Regions from separate parts of the Roseibium sp. FZY0029 genome, predicted to be linked through region 2. Evidence: predicted binding sites of a transcription regulator. Region 2 holds the regulator's gene; the other holds the start of a gene.
What was found. The regulator PhoB, encoded in region 2, activates phosphate uptake and scavenging genes when phosphate is short. The targets are predictions, from matches to a motif close to TGTCATNNANCTGTCAT.

Region 1 (5,122 bases), on a different contig from region 2:
TGCCCTGTTCCTCGATCAGTTCTTCGGCCTTGGCGATCAGGCTCTTTTCCTGATCAACATCGACTTTTCCGGAAATTTCAACCCCGAGAACGGCACCCTGGCTGCGGGGCAGGATAGTGTACATGCTGCTTCCTCCGGCAGTGTGTGACTGGCACATCGGCAAGCGTAAACCCAATCGCGGCAAATAAGAACCTGCCTGTTCCTGTCGGAAGATTGTTCGGTAAGCAGCGAGGTTGTCCAAGCCGGAAATGAAGGGACGTTCAGGCGCTTTCCCGGCCCGCATCCTCCATCAAGGCCCGGGTCAACCCATCGACCTTGGCCCGGATCTGGCGCGTAAGGGCGCTGCAATAGGTGCGATCAACGCCGTAGCCCAGGTTGAAAGCGTAAAAAGAGGACTCCTGCCGCGGCATAAGAACGTGCTGAAGCATGGTTTCCAGCTTGTCGAACGCCTTGGCAATTCGAGCCTCCGCCGTTTCTGCTGCTGCATATTCATCCCAAAGGGAAAGCAGCTCTTCAGCCATGTCTGCCGGCAGTGGGGCGCACAGGGTCAGAAAGTCCTGCCGTTCCCGTTCCTGCCGGTTGTCGCCGGGCGTCTGGAAGGGGGCGGGAACATCTCCCGAAATGGCTTCGCCGAGATCATGTACCAGTGTCAGCTTCAGGAGTTTGAGCAAGTCGATGTTCTTCAGCTCTTGTTCGAACAGAAGAACCATCAAGGCAAGCCGCCAGCTGTGTTCGGCTGTGCTTTCGGGGCGACCGCTGGCGGTCGTGCCCGAGCGAAGCGTGTCTTTAAGCTGCTCGGCAGATTGCAGAAACTCCAGCAGACCGGTCAGTCTGTCCGGCGAAATTTCCGGAAAATCGAGGGAAGGAGGGATGTTTGTCATGGTGGCCAGATTAGGACGGGCCACCGGGGCGGGCGATGTTTCGCATAATTTATGCGCCAGCAATACGCGCCGGCTTACCCGCCTGGCAGCTCCTCGCGGACAAGGCGGGCAAAACGTCCGTCGGACAGCGGCAGGCGCGATATCCGGATGGTGCTCTCCGGAATGGTCATTTCCGGAAAATCGACATGTTCCGTCCTGTAGACAATGTCCGGGGCGTCCGGCTCGAACCAGCCATAGTCAGCTAGCCGGTGCTCGGTTGCCCTTATGCCTTCGGACGCAAAGCGCCACAGGGGACGGTTGAGAAACTCGCTCACCGGGGCGCGCCATTCGCAGGCACGCGGGGCGGACATGGCCAGCAGTCTGTGTGTCAGGTCGCACACCAGATGCACGGGAACAGCGGACCGGGACACGAGATCGAGAAGGGCATTGTCTGCGGCGCTCTGCGGACGGGCGCGCAGCAAGCGGGTGATTTTCGCCCTGTCGTTGCCGCTCGGCTGCACTTTGCCGCTCTCCCAGCGCGAAATCCGCGTCTGCGAGACGCCGAGCTCGAGAGCCAGGGCTTCCTGTTTAACCCGGTTCAGCACGCGCCAGCGCCGGAGTGACGGGCCAAGACTGCTTTCAAGAACGGCGGTTTCTGTTCGCATGCGACAAGTGTAACGCGTTCCTGGCTCTTTGGGCAGCGGGAAACGGCGGCAGGGCCAAATGTGGCCGTGCCCCTTTCATTGGCAGGATTAGCTGTATTTCTCGATGAATTCGTCGATGGACAACTTGCGAAAGTCCGGAAGCCGCTGCTTCAGCTCGTCATGGTTCCAGTCCCACCAGGAAATATCGATCAGCGCCTGTTCCTGCTGTTTTGTGAAGCGCCGTTTGATTTCCCTGGCGGCCACACCACCGACAACAGTGTAGGGCGCGACGTCCTTGGAAACGACGGCCCCGGCAGCGACAATCGCCCCCGTGCCGATGGAGACGCCGGCAAGCACTGTCGCATTGTGGCCGATCCACACGTCATGGCCGATGGTCACCCAGTCGTCCTTGCGCCACTGGAAGAAGTCCGCGTCGTCGTCGCCAAGGTCATAGGCTGCCGCGCGATAGGTGAAATGGTGCTGGGAGGCGCGCCAGGTTGCGTGGTTGCCCGGGTTGATGCGCACACGTCGGGCGATGGAACAGAACTTGCCGATGGTCGACCAGACAACGTCACCTTCCTGTACGATATAGGAATAGTCCCCCATGCTGCTTTCGCGCATTTCTGTGCGTGCACCGACCTCGGTCCAGATACCAAGATCACAGTTCAGCACCCTGGCGTCCGGATGGATGTTCGGGGCTTCGCTCAAGGCGGGCTTTTGGGTCGGCGCGGACATGTGGGCTCCATCGATAGTGGTAAGGACAGCAGAGCCGCCTTTTAGCCGTGTCAGTGTCGCCCGTCATGACGCTTTGATGACGTTGAGGTGACTTCCTTGTCTTTTTTTGTGTGAGGCGCCGCAGGCGAAAACGGCCACGAGCGGGAGATTGCCGTCAATTTGAGCACGGATTTCTGAGCAGATTTTAACCAGGCAAACGGAATGACAATTGCACCCGGAAAGTGCTGAGAGACTTGCGGAATCTCTGCCTCCAACGGTCGGTCTGCCTGTTGCCTGGGCAGGGATGTCATTGATTTGTCATAAAATTTTAGGCTTCCCGTCAAAGGAGTGTCATTTTTCTGTAATCGTCCGGTGGCTCTTGTCGCGCAGCACAAAGAACACAACGGACAGGGCTGACGCGTGATTCAATTTCAGGAAGTCACCAAGACCTTCGGGTCTCGGACCGCGGTCAACAAAGTAACTTTTAATATCGAAAAACCGCAAATGGTCGGGATCATCGGCCGGTCCGGTGCCGGCAAGTCCACGCTGCTGCGCATGATCAACCGGCTGACGCCTGCAAGCTCCGGGCAGATCCTGTTTGAGGGCCGTGACATTCTCGGTCTGAAGGGCGGCATGATGCGCCGCTGGCAGCGCGATTGCGCGATGGTGTTCCAGCAGTTCAACCTGGTTCCGCGCCTGGATGTGGTGACCAACGTGATGCTGGGCCGTCTCAACGGTCACGGTACCTTGAAAAGCCTCTTCAACATCTTCAGCCAGGAAGACGTCAGTTCCGCGCTTGCTGCGCTCGACAGGCTGGGCATTGCCCAGGAAGCCACCAAACGGGCCGAGGAACTGTCCGGCGGTCAGCAGCAGCGCGTCGCCATTGCCCGCGCACTGATGCAGGACCCGCACATGATCCTGGCGGACGAGCCGATTGCTTCGCTTGATCCGATGAATGCCAAGATCGTCATGGATGCGCTGCGCGAAATTCATGAGCGCGACAACAAGATCGTCATCTGCAACCTGCACACGCTCGACACCGCCCGGACCTATTGCGACCGGGTGATTGGCATGCGCGACGGTTTCCTCGTGTTCGACGGGGCTCCGGAAGCACTGACCACGGCTGTCGCACGCGAAATCTACGGTGCCGATGAGAGTTTTAACGAGGCGGCAACGTCCACCGCCATCGATGCCGGCCAGTCCGGTTCCAGAGAATCCGCCGGTGCGATGACCCCGGCGGCAGCAGCGGTCTGATCCGCCTGCGCACCCGCTTAACGTCATCAATATTGAGAACTCTCGGGGAGTGTCCCAAATGAAACTCGTTGCTAAAGTTGCTGCGCTTGCTGCCGTCAGCATGATTGCCCTGAACGCTTCTGCTGCCGGTGCAGCGGAAATCACGGAATTCCGTATCGGCCTGCTCGGCGGCGAAAACGCTTCCGACCGTCTGCGTGCCAACGAATGCCTGCGTGAAAAGACCGAGGAACTGCTCGGCGTTCCCACAAAGCTGTTCGCTCCCGCTGACTATAATGGCGTTATCGAAGGCCTGCTGGGCGGCAACCTCGACATGGCGTGGCTGGGCGCTTCCGGCTATGCCAAAGTCTTCCTGACCGACCCGGAAGCCGTTGAGCCGGTTCTCGTCAAGGTCAACAACGATGGCAGCTACGGTTACTACTCCATCGGTTTTGCCCGCGTCGACAGCGAGATCAATTCCCTTGAAGACATGAAGGGCAAGACCTTTGGCTTCGGTGACCCGAACTCCACGTCCGGCTACCTGATCCCGTCCATCGAAATCCCGAAACTCGGCTACTCCATGAAGCCGGGCGAGTATTTTTCCGACGTCGTCTTCACTGGCGGTCACGAGCAGACCATCGTTGCCGTGTTCAACGGCGACATCGATGCCGGTGTGACCTGGGCTGACGGTCTCGGCGAATGGGAAGACGGCTACAACTCCGGTGCGCTGCGCAAGGCAACCGATGCCGGTCTGGTCGACATGACCGAGATCAAGGAAATCTGGCGTTCGCCGGTAATCCCGGAAGGCCCGGTTGTTCTGTCCAAGAAACTGCCGGACGACGTCAAGGCGAAGATGACCGAACTGATGGCCAACCTCGTCAAGGATGACCAGGAATGCGCTTATGGCGTCATGGCCGGTGAAGCACGCGGTTTCGAGCCGATCTCCCATGAAGCTTACGAGTCGATCGTCGCTGCCCGCAAGGCAAAGAGCGAGTAATCGTCGAATTCGAACTCTGCGCGGGCCGGTTTACGGCCCGCGTTTTGTCCTGAGGACCGGCAACGGACCTCAACACCGCCCGAAGGGCCTGGGCGCGGCAGGGTTTAGCCTGCACCGCCACCCCGCTCCGGTTGAAGCGAGCATCAAGTAAAGGTTCCAAACAATGGCTGTTGCCGCACTCGAGCAGGAAATCCTGTCCATGCGCAAACGCCGCCAGCTCTATTCGTTGATAGGGCTGTTGCTGGTCGTCGCGGTTCTGGTCTCCGGATATTCGAAATCCAATGCGATGAATTCCGGCGGGTTCATTCAGGGCCTGTCCAAGTTCTTCGACTATCCGGGCGAGATCGTCCTTGAAGCCATTGACGCCGGACCGGCGTTTTTCTCGCTGATACTGCAGTTCGTTCCGGCAATGCTGGAAACCTTGAACATTGCCGCGGTTGCGACCCTCCTGGGCGGCGCGATGGCGGTGGTGCTGGCCATGGCCTCTACACGCAATGTCGATAGCTGGGGACCGCTGATCCCGGTTGTCCGCCGCATCATGGACATCACGCGCGCCTTTCCCGAACTGATCATAGCCCTTTTCCTGATCTTCGTGCTCGGCTCCAGTCCGGTGCCGGCCATGATCGCAGTTGCCTTTCACACTGCCGGGGCGCTCGGCAAACTCTTTTCCGAAGTGA
Region 2 (5,122 bases):
TGGGCATGGAGCCGGTTTTCGGCTTCGTCAAACACAACGGAGTTGGGACCGTCCATGACGTCCGAGGTGACTTCCTCACCCCGGTGAGCCGGCAGGCAATGCATGAACAGGGCGTCCTGGTTTGCCTCAGCCATCAGGCGCTTGTTGACCTGATAGGCGCTGAGGAGATTGTGACGCGATTCCGCGTCGTCATCGCCCATGGACACCCAGCAGTCGGTCACGACACAGTCGGTCCCCTTGACTGCCTCATATGGGTCCGTCGTCACCTGAATGGAACCACCCTTGGCACGGGCAGCTTCAATCAGGTCCATCGGCGGCGCCAGTTCGCCCGGCGTCGCGATGCGCAATTCGAAATCGAAACGCGGCGCGGCATGAATCCACGAGGCCAGCACGTTGTTGCTGTCACCGGTCCAGGCAACGCTCTTGCCCTTGATCGAACCGCGATGCTCTTCGAAGGTCAACAGATCCGCCATGATCTGGCAAGGATGCGAGAGCTTGGTCAGCCCGTTTATCACCGGCACCGTTGCGTTCTCGGCGAGTTCGCGCAGTTCGTTGTGATCAAGGATGCGGATCATGATCGCGTCTACGAAACGCGACAGAACCCGCGCTGTATCGGCGATTGTCTCGCCGCGGCCGAGCTGCATTTCCGCACCGGTCAGCATCAAGGTCTCGCCGCCAAGCTCACGCATGCCAACATCGAAGGAAATGCGCGTACGGGTCGACGGCTGTTCGAAGATCATGGCCAGTATCTTGCCGGCCAGCGGCCCCTGGCCGCGATGCACGCCGTTCCGGCTCGACTTGATCTTCCGACTGGCGTCCAGGATGGCGCGCAGTTCGTCGCCTTCGAAATCCGTCAGATCCAGAAAGTTCCGGTAGGTTCCGTTTGCGGTCATCAGGCCGCTCCTTCCGTCAATTTCGCTTCCACAGCGACAGCAGCCTGTTCCAGGCGCTCGACTGCAATGGAAATTTCCTCTTCGCTCATGGTCAGCGGCGGCATGATGCGCACCACGTTATCGCCGGCTGGCACTGCCAGGAGACCCGCTTCACGGGCCGCAAGCACATAATCGGCCACCGGCACCACGCATTTCAGGCCGAGCATCAGACCATTGCCGCGCACTTCCGCCAGAACGTCCGGATGGCTGTCCACCAGCCCGGCCAGCTTCTGCTTGAAGCTGAGGCCTTTCTGACGAACGCCTTCCAGGAACCCGTCTTCCAGCACCACGTCGAGCACCGCATTGCCGACCGCCATGGCCAGCGGGTTGCCGCCAAAGGTGGTGCCGTGGGTTCCAGGCGAAAGGGCTGCTGCGGCTTCCGCGGTTGCAAGGCATGCGCCCATCGGGAAACCACCGCCGATGCCTTTGGCGATCGCCATCAGGTCCGGCTCCACGCCCGCCCACTGGTGCGCGAACAACTTACCGGTCCGTCCGACACCGGTCTGGATCTCGTCGAAGATCAGCAGAATGCCGTTGTCGTCACAGATCTTGCGCAGCGCGCGCAGGAAGTCGGCCGGAATTTCGCGGATCCCGCCCTCACCCTGAACGGGCTCGATGGCAATCGCCGCGGTTTGCGGACCGATGGCATCTTTCAGCGCATCCAGATCGCCGGCCGGCACCTGATCGAAACCGGGAGCCTTCGGGCCGAAGCCTTCAAGGTATTTTGCCTGACCGCCCGCCGCGATGGTCGCGATGGTCCGGCCGTGGAAAGCGCCTTCGAAGGTCACGATGTGGAACCGTTCAGGATTGCCGTTGTCATAATGATACCGGCGCGCGCATTTGATGGCAGCTTCCATCGCCTCGGCGCCGGAATTCACGAACAGCACCTTCTCGGCGAAGGTGGCCGCGCACAAACGCTGCGCAAGCCGCTCGCCGTCGGGCATCTGATGCAAGTTGGAGGTGTGCCACAGTTTTGCGGCCTGATCCTGCAACGCCTTGACCAGATGCGGATGGGCATGACCGAGTGCGTTGACCGCGATGCCGGAACCGCAATCGAGGAATCGTCGGCCATCGGTGGTTACCAGCCAGACACCTTCCCCATGATCGAAAGACAGGTTCGATCTTGCGTAATTTCCGAATAGTGCAGTCGCGGACATAACCTCGTTTGTCTCCTTTAAACGCCCCCGCTGTCCCTGCGTCGCCCCGACGCCGGGCCGCCATCTGGAAAAGATCGCGAAGGGCCAAAACGCAACGTGCCGCCCCGATGAGGCGGCACGTAGCGGTTTCCTTATACACTGCCGGTACCGTGCACTGTCAATGGAAATGGCGCACTGGACATTTCCCCCGCCCTGGAAGACGGATTTCATAAAATTCTCAATGACCTCGCCATAATTGGGGAAAAGTCGTTTCATCCCCAACTGGTTTGGGTCCGGTGGTTGCCTGACAAATTAACGTTATTGTAACCTCTGAACAATCAGACACGAGATCTCGTGAGGCAAATCACCAAAAGGCACTAGATATGCCATTATTAAGCGTGCTTACGCATGCTTAACACGGGGTTAATGGCCGCGGGTCGGTCAAACTAAAGGGTGCGGCGATGAGTTGGACAAACGAACGGGTTGAGCTTCTCAAAAAGCTTTGGGGCGACGGCTTGAGCGCGAGCCAGATTGCGGGAGAACTGGGTGGCGTTACCCGGAATGCCGTTATCGGCAAGGTGCACCGCCTTGGTTTGTCCGGCCGTGCCAAGTCCACGTCTTCAAGCGCAAAGCCGCGCCGGCCGCGGACGGCAGCTCCGGCAACGGGCGCCGCGCCAAAGAAGCCGACCAGCTCACATCCGCAGTCCATCGGTGCAACGGCGCTGAAGGCGGACATGTCACCGGCGCCGGTGGTTGAAGCCAAGCCGCGCGTGGAGCCGATTGCCGAACTGGTGCCGATCTCCCAGCGCGCGACCATCCTGACGCTGACCGAGCGGACCTGCAAGTGGCCGATCGGCGATCCGGCGACCGACGACTTCTACTTCTGCGGCCGCCATTCCGATGCCGGCGTTCCCTACTGCGCCCATCACTGCAAGATCGCGTATCAGCCGGTCGCTGACCGCCGCCGCGACCGCAAGACGATGGCTCAGGCAGGCTGATAGCCTGTAAGCAAAACGATTTCTCGAAAAGCCCGCCGTTTTGGCGGGCTTTTTACTTGGACTTTCGCTCCGCTGATTTGCCTTTCCCATCCACTCGCATCAGACCATTGCCCGAGCAAGGCCTTCGCGGGACCAGGCTGCGACGCCGCGGAAAGCTCTTGTGAGGGAAAGACAAAGCCTCTGAGACGAAAAAGCCCGCTCAAGAGCGGGCTTCTCATCGTATGATCCGAGCTCTGACCTCAGGCGGTTGCGGCGGTGAACTGGTCGTTGAAGGCATACCCGGCACCGCGAACGGTGCGGATCGGGTCCTTCGCCTTGCCCTTGTTCAGGGCCTTGCGCAAGCGGCCGACGTGAACGTCGACAGTGCGTTCGTCCACATAGACATCATGCCCCCAGACACCATCCAGCAATTGCTCGCGGGAAAAGACACGGCCGGGCGAAGTCATCAGAAATTCCAGCAGGCGGAATTCGGTCGGTCCCAGGTGAATTTCCTTGGCGTTGCGGCGGACGCGGTGGGTTTCGCGATCCAGCTCGATATCACCGGACCGCAGCATGGTGGACACCACTTCCGGGCTTGCCCGCCGCAGGATGGCGCGCACGCGGGCCATCAGCTCCGGGACCGAGAAAGGTTTGACCACATAGTCGTCGGCACCGGTCGACAGGCCGCGGATGCGCTCTGCTTCCTCGCCGCGTGCCGTCAGCATGATGACCGGCAGACGTTCGGTGTCCTCGCGCGCTCTCAGGCGGCGGCACAGTTCAATTCCGGAAAGGCCCGGCAGCATCCAGTCGAGCAACAACAGATCCGGCAGGCTTTCGCGCAGGCGGATTTCCGCCTCATCGCCCCGGACACAGGACTCGACCGAGTACCCTTCTGCTTCCAAATTGTATCTCAAAAGAAGGCTGAGCGGTTCTTCGTCTTCAACGATGAGCACCTTCGGCATACATCTCGCTCCAATTACAGCAACCGGCGCCAAGGCGCCGGCCGTTCAGATCTTTTGCAAATGCGACAAACGCCGGCGCTCAGACCGCGCCGGTTTCGTCGACCTTTGCCCGGTCTTCCGGCAGACGTTCACCAGTGACCATGTAGTAGACGTTCTCGGCGATGTTGGTCGCGTGGTCGCCAATGCGCTCGATGTTCTTGGCGCAGAACAGGAGATGGACGCACTGGGTGATGACGCGCGGATCTTCCATCATGTAGGTCAGGAGTTCGCGGAAGATGGACGTGTAGATCGCATCGACCTCGGCATCGGCTTCCTGAACCCGGCGCGCGGCTTCCGCATCCTTGCGGGCGTAGGCATCCAGCACCTGCTTGAGCTGGGACAGTGCCAGTTCGGTCATGTGTTCGACACCAATCGCGAGCTTCTTGTTCTGCAGGTCGCTGTCGATGGCGATCACTCTCTTGGCCACGTTCTTGGCAAGATCGCCGACACGTTCCAGGTCGTTGGCAATGCGGGTGGCAGCGGTGATTTCGCGCAGGTCCTGCCCCATCGGCTGGCGGCGCACGATCAGTTCGATCAGCTTCACTTCAAGTTCGTTGTAAAGCGTGTCCAGACGGATATCGCCCTTGATCGTCGCCTTGGCAAGCTCCAGATCCTGCGACACCAGCGCAGAAACCGCATCGGCAAACGCCGTCTCGGCAATGCCGCCCATTTCGGCAACCTTGCCGGCCATGGCCGTCAATTCGTCATCGTAAGCCGTGACTGTATGTTCAGACATCCTGTGTCCCCTTCAGAAACCTAAAAAATGCTTAGCCGAAGCGGCCCGTAATGTAGTCCTGCGTACGCTTGTCCTTCGGATTGGTAAAGATGTCCTCCGTCAGACCTTCCTCCACCAGAACACCAAGGTGGAAGAACGCGGTACGCTGAGACACACGGGCAGCCTGCTGCATCGAGTGGGTCACGATCACGATGGTGAAGTTTTCGCGCAGTTCGTCGATCAACTCTTCCACCTTCGCGGTTGCGATGGGGTCAAGCGCCGAGCACGGTTCGTCCATCAGGATCACTTCCGGGCTCACGGCAATTGCACGCGCGATGCAAAGACGCTGCTGCTGTCCGCC

Region 1: the regulator PhoB is predicted to act here: its motif matches at 2,524-2,540, upstream of phnC (phosphonate ABC transporter ATP-binding protein).

The regions. Positions count from the first base shown of each region.
Region 1 is NZ_JAZDVZ010000003.1:634,448-639,569, reverse strand. It holds gene V1T76_RS11300 (STAS/SEC14 domain-containing protein) at 1-124, opposite strand, end outside; gene V1T76_RS11295 (HD domain-containing protein) at 261-881, opposite strand; gene V1T76_RS11290 (helix-turn-helix domain-containing protein) at 956-1,525, opposite strand; gene V1T76_RS11285 (DapH/DapD/GlmU-related protein) at 1,613-2,239, opposite strand; gene phnC (phosphonate ABC transporter ATP-binding protein) at 2,639-3,472, shown strand; gene phnD (phosphonate ABC transporter substrate-binding protein) at 3,531-4,445, shown strand; gene phnE (phosphonate ABC transporter, permease protein PhnE) at 4,609-5,122, shown strand, end outside.
Region 2 is NZ_JAZDVZ010000001.1:337,002-342,123, forward strand. It holds gene argF (ornithine carbamoyltransferase) at 1-893, opposite strand, end outside; gene V1T76_RS01555 (aspartate aminotransferase family protein) at 893-2,089, opposite strand; gene V1T76_RS01560 (GcrA family cell cycle regulator) at 2,530-3,066, shown strand; gene phoB (phosphate regulon transcriptional regulator PhoB) at 3,306-4,007, opposite strand; gene phoU (phosphate signaling complex protein PhoU) at 4,087-4,782, opposite strand; gene pstB (phosphate ABC transporter ATP-binding protein PstB) at 4,814-5,122, opposite strand, start outside.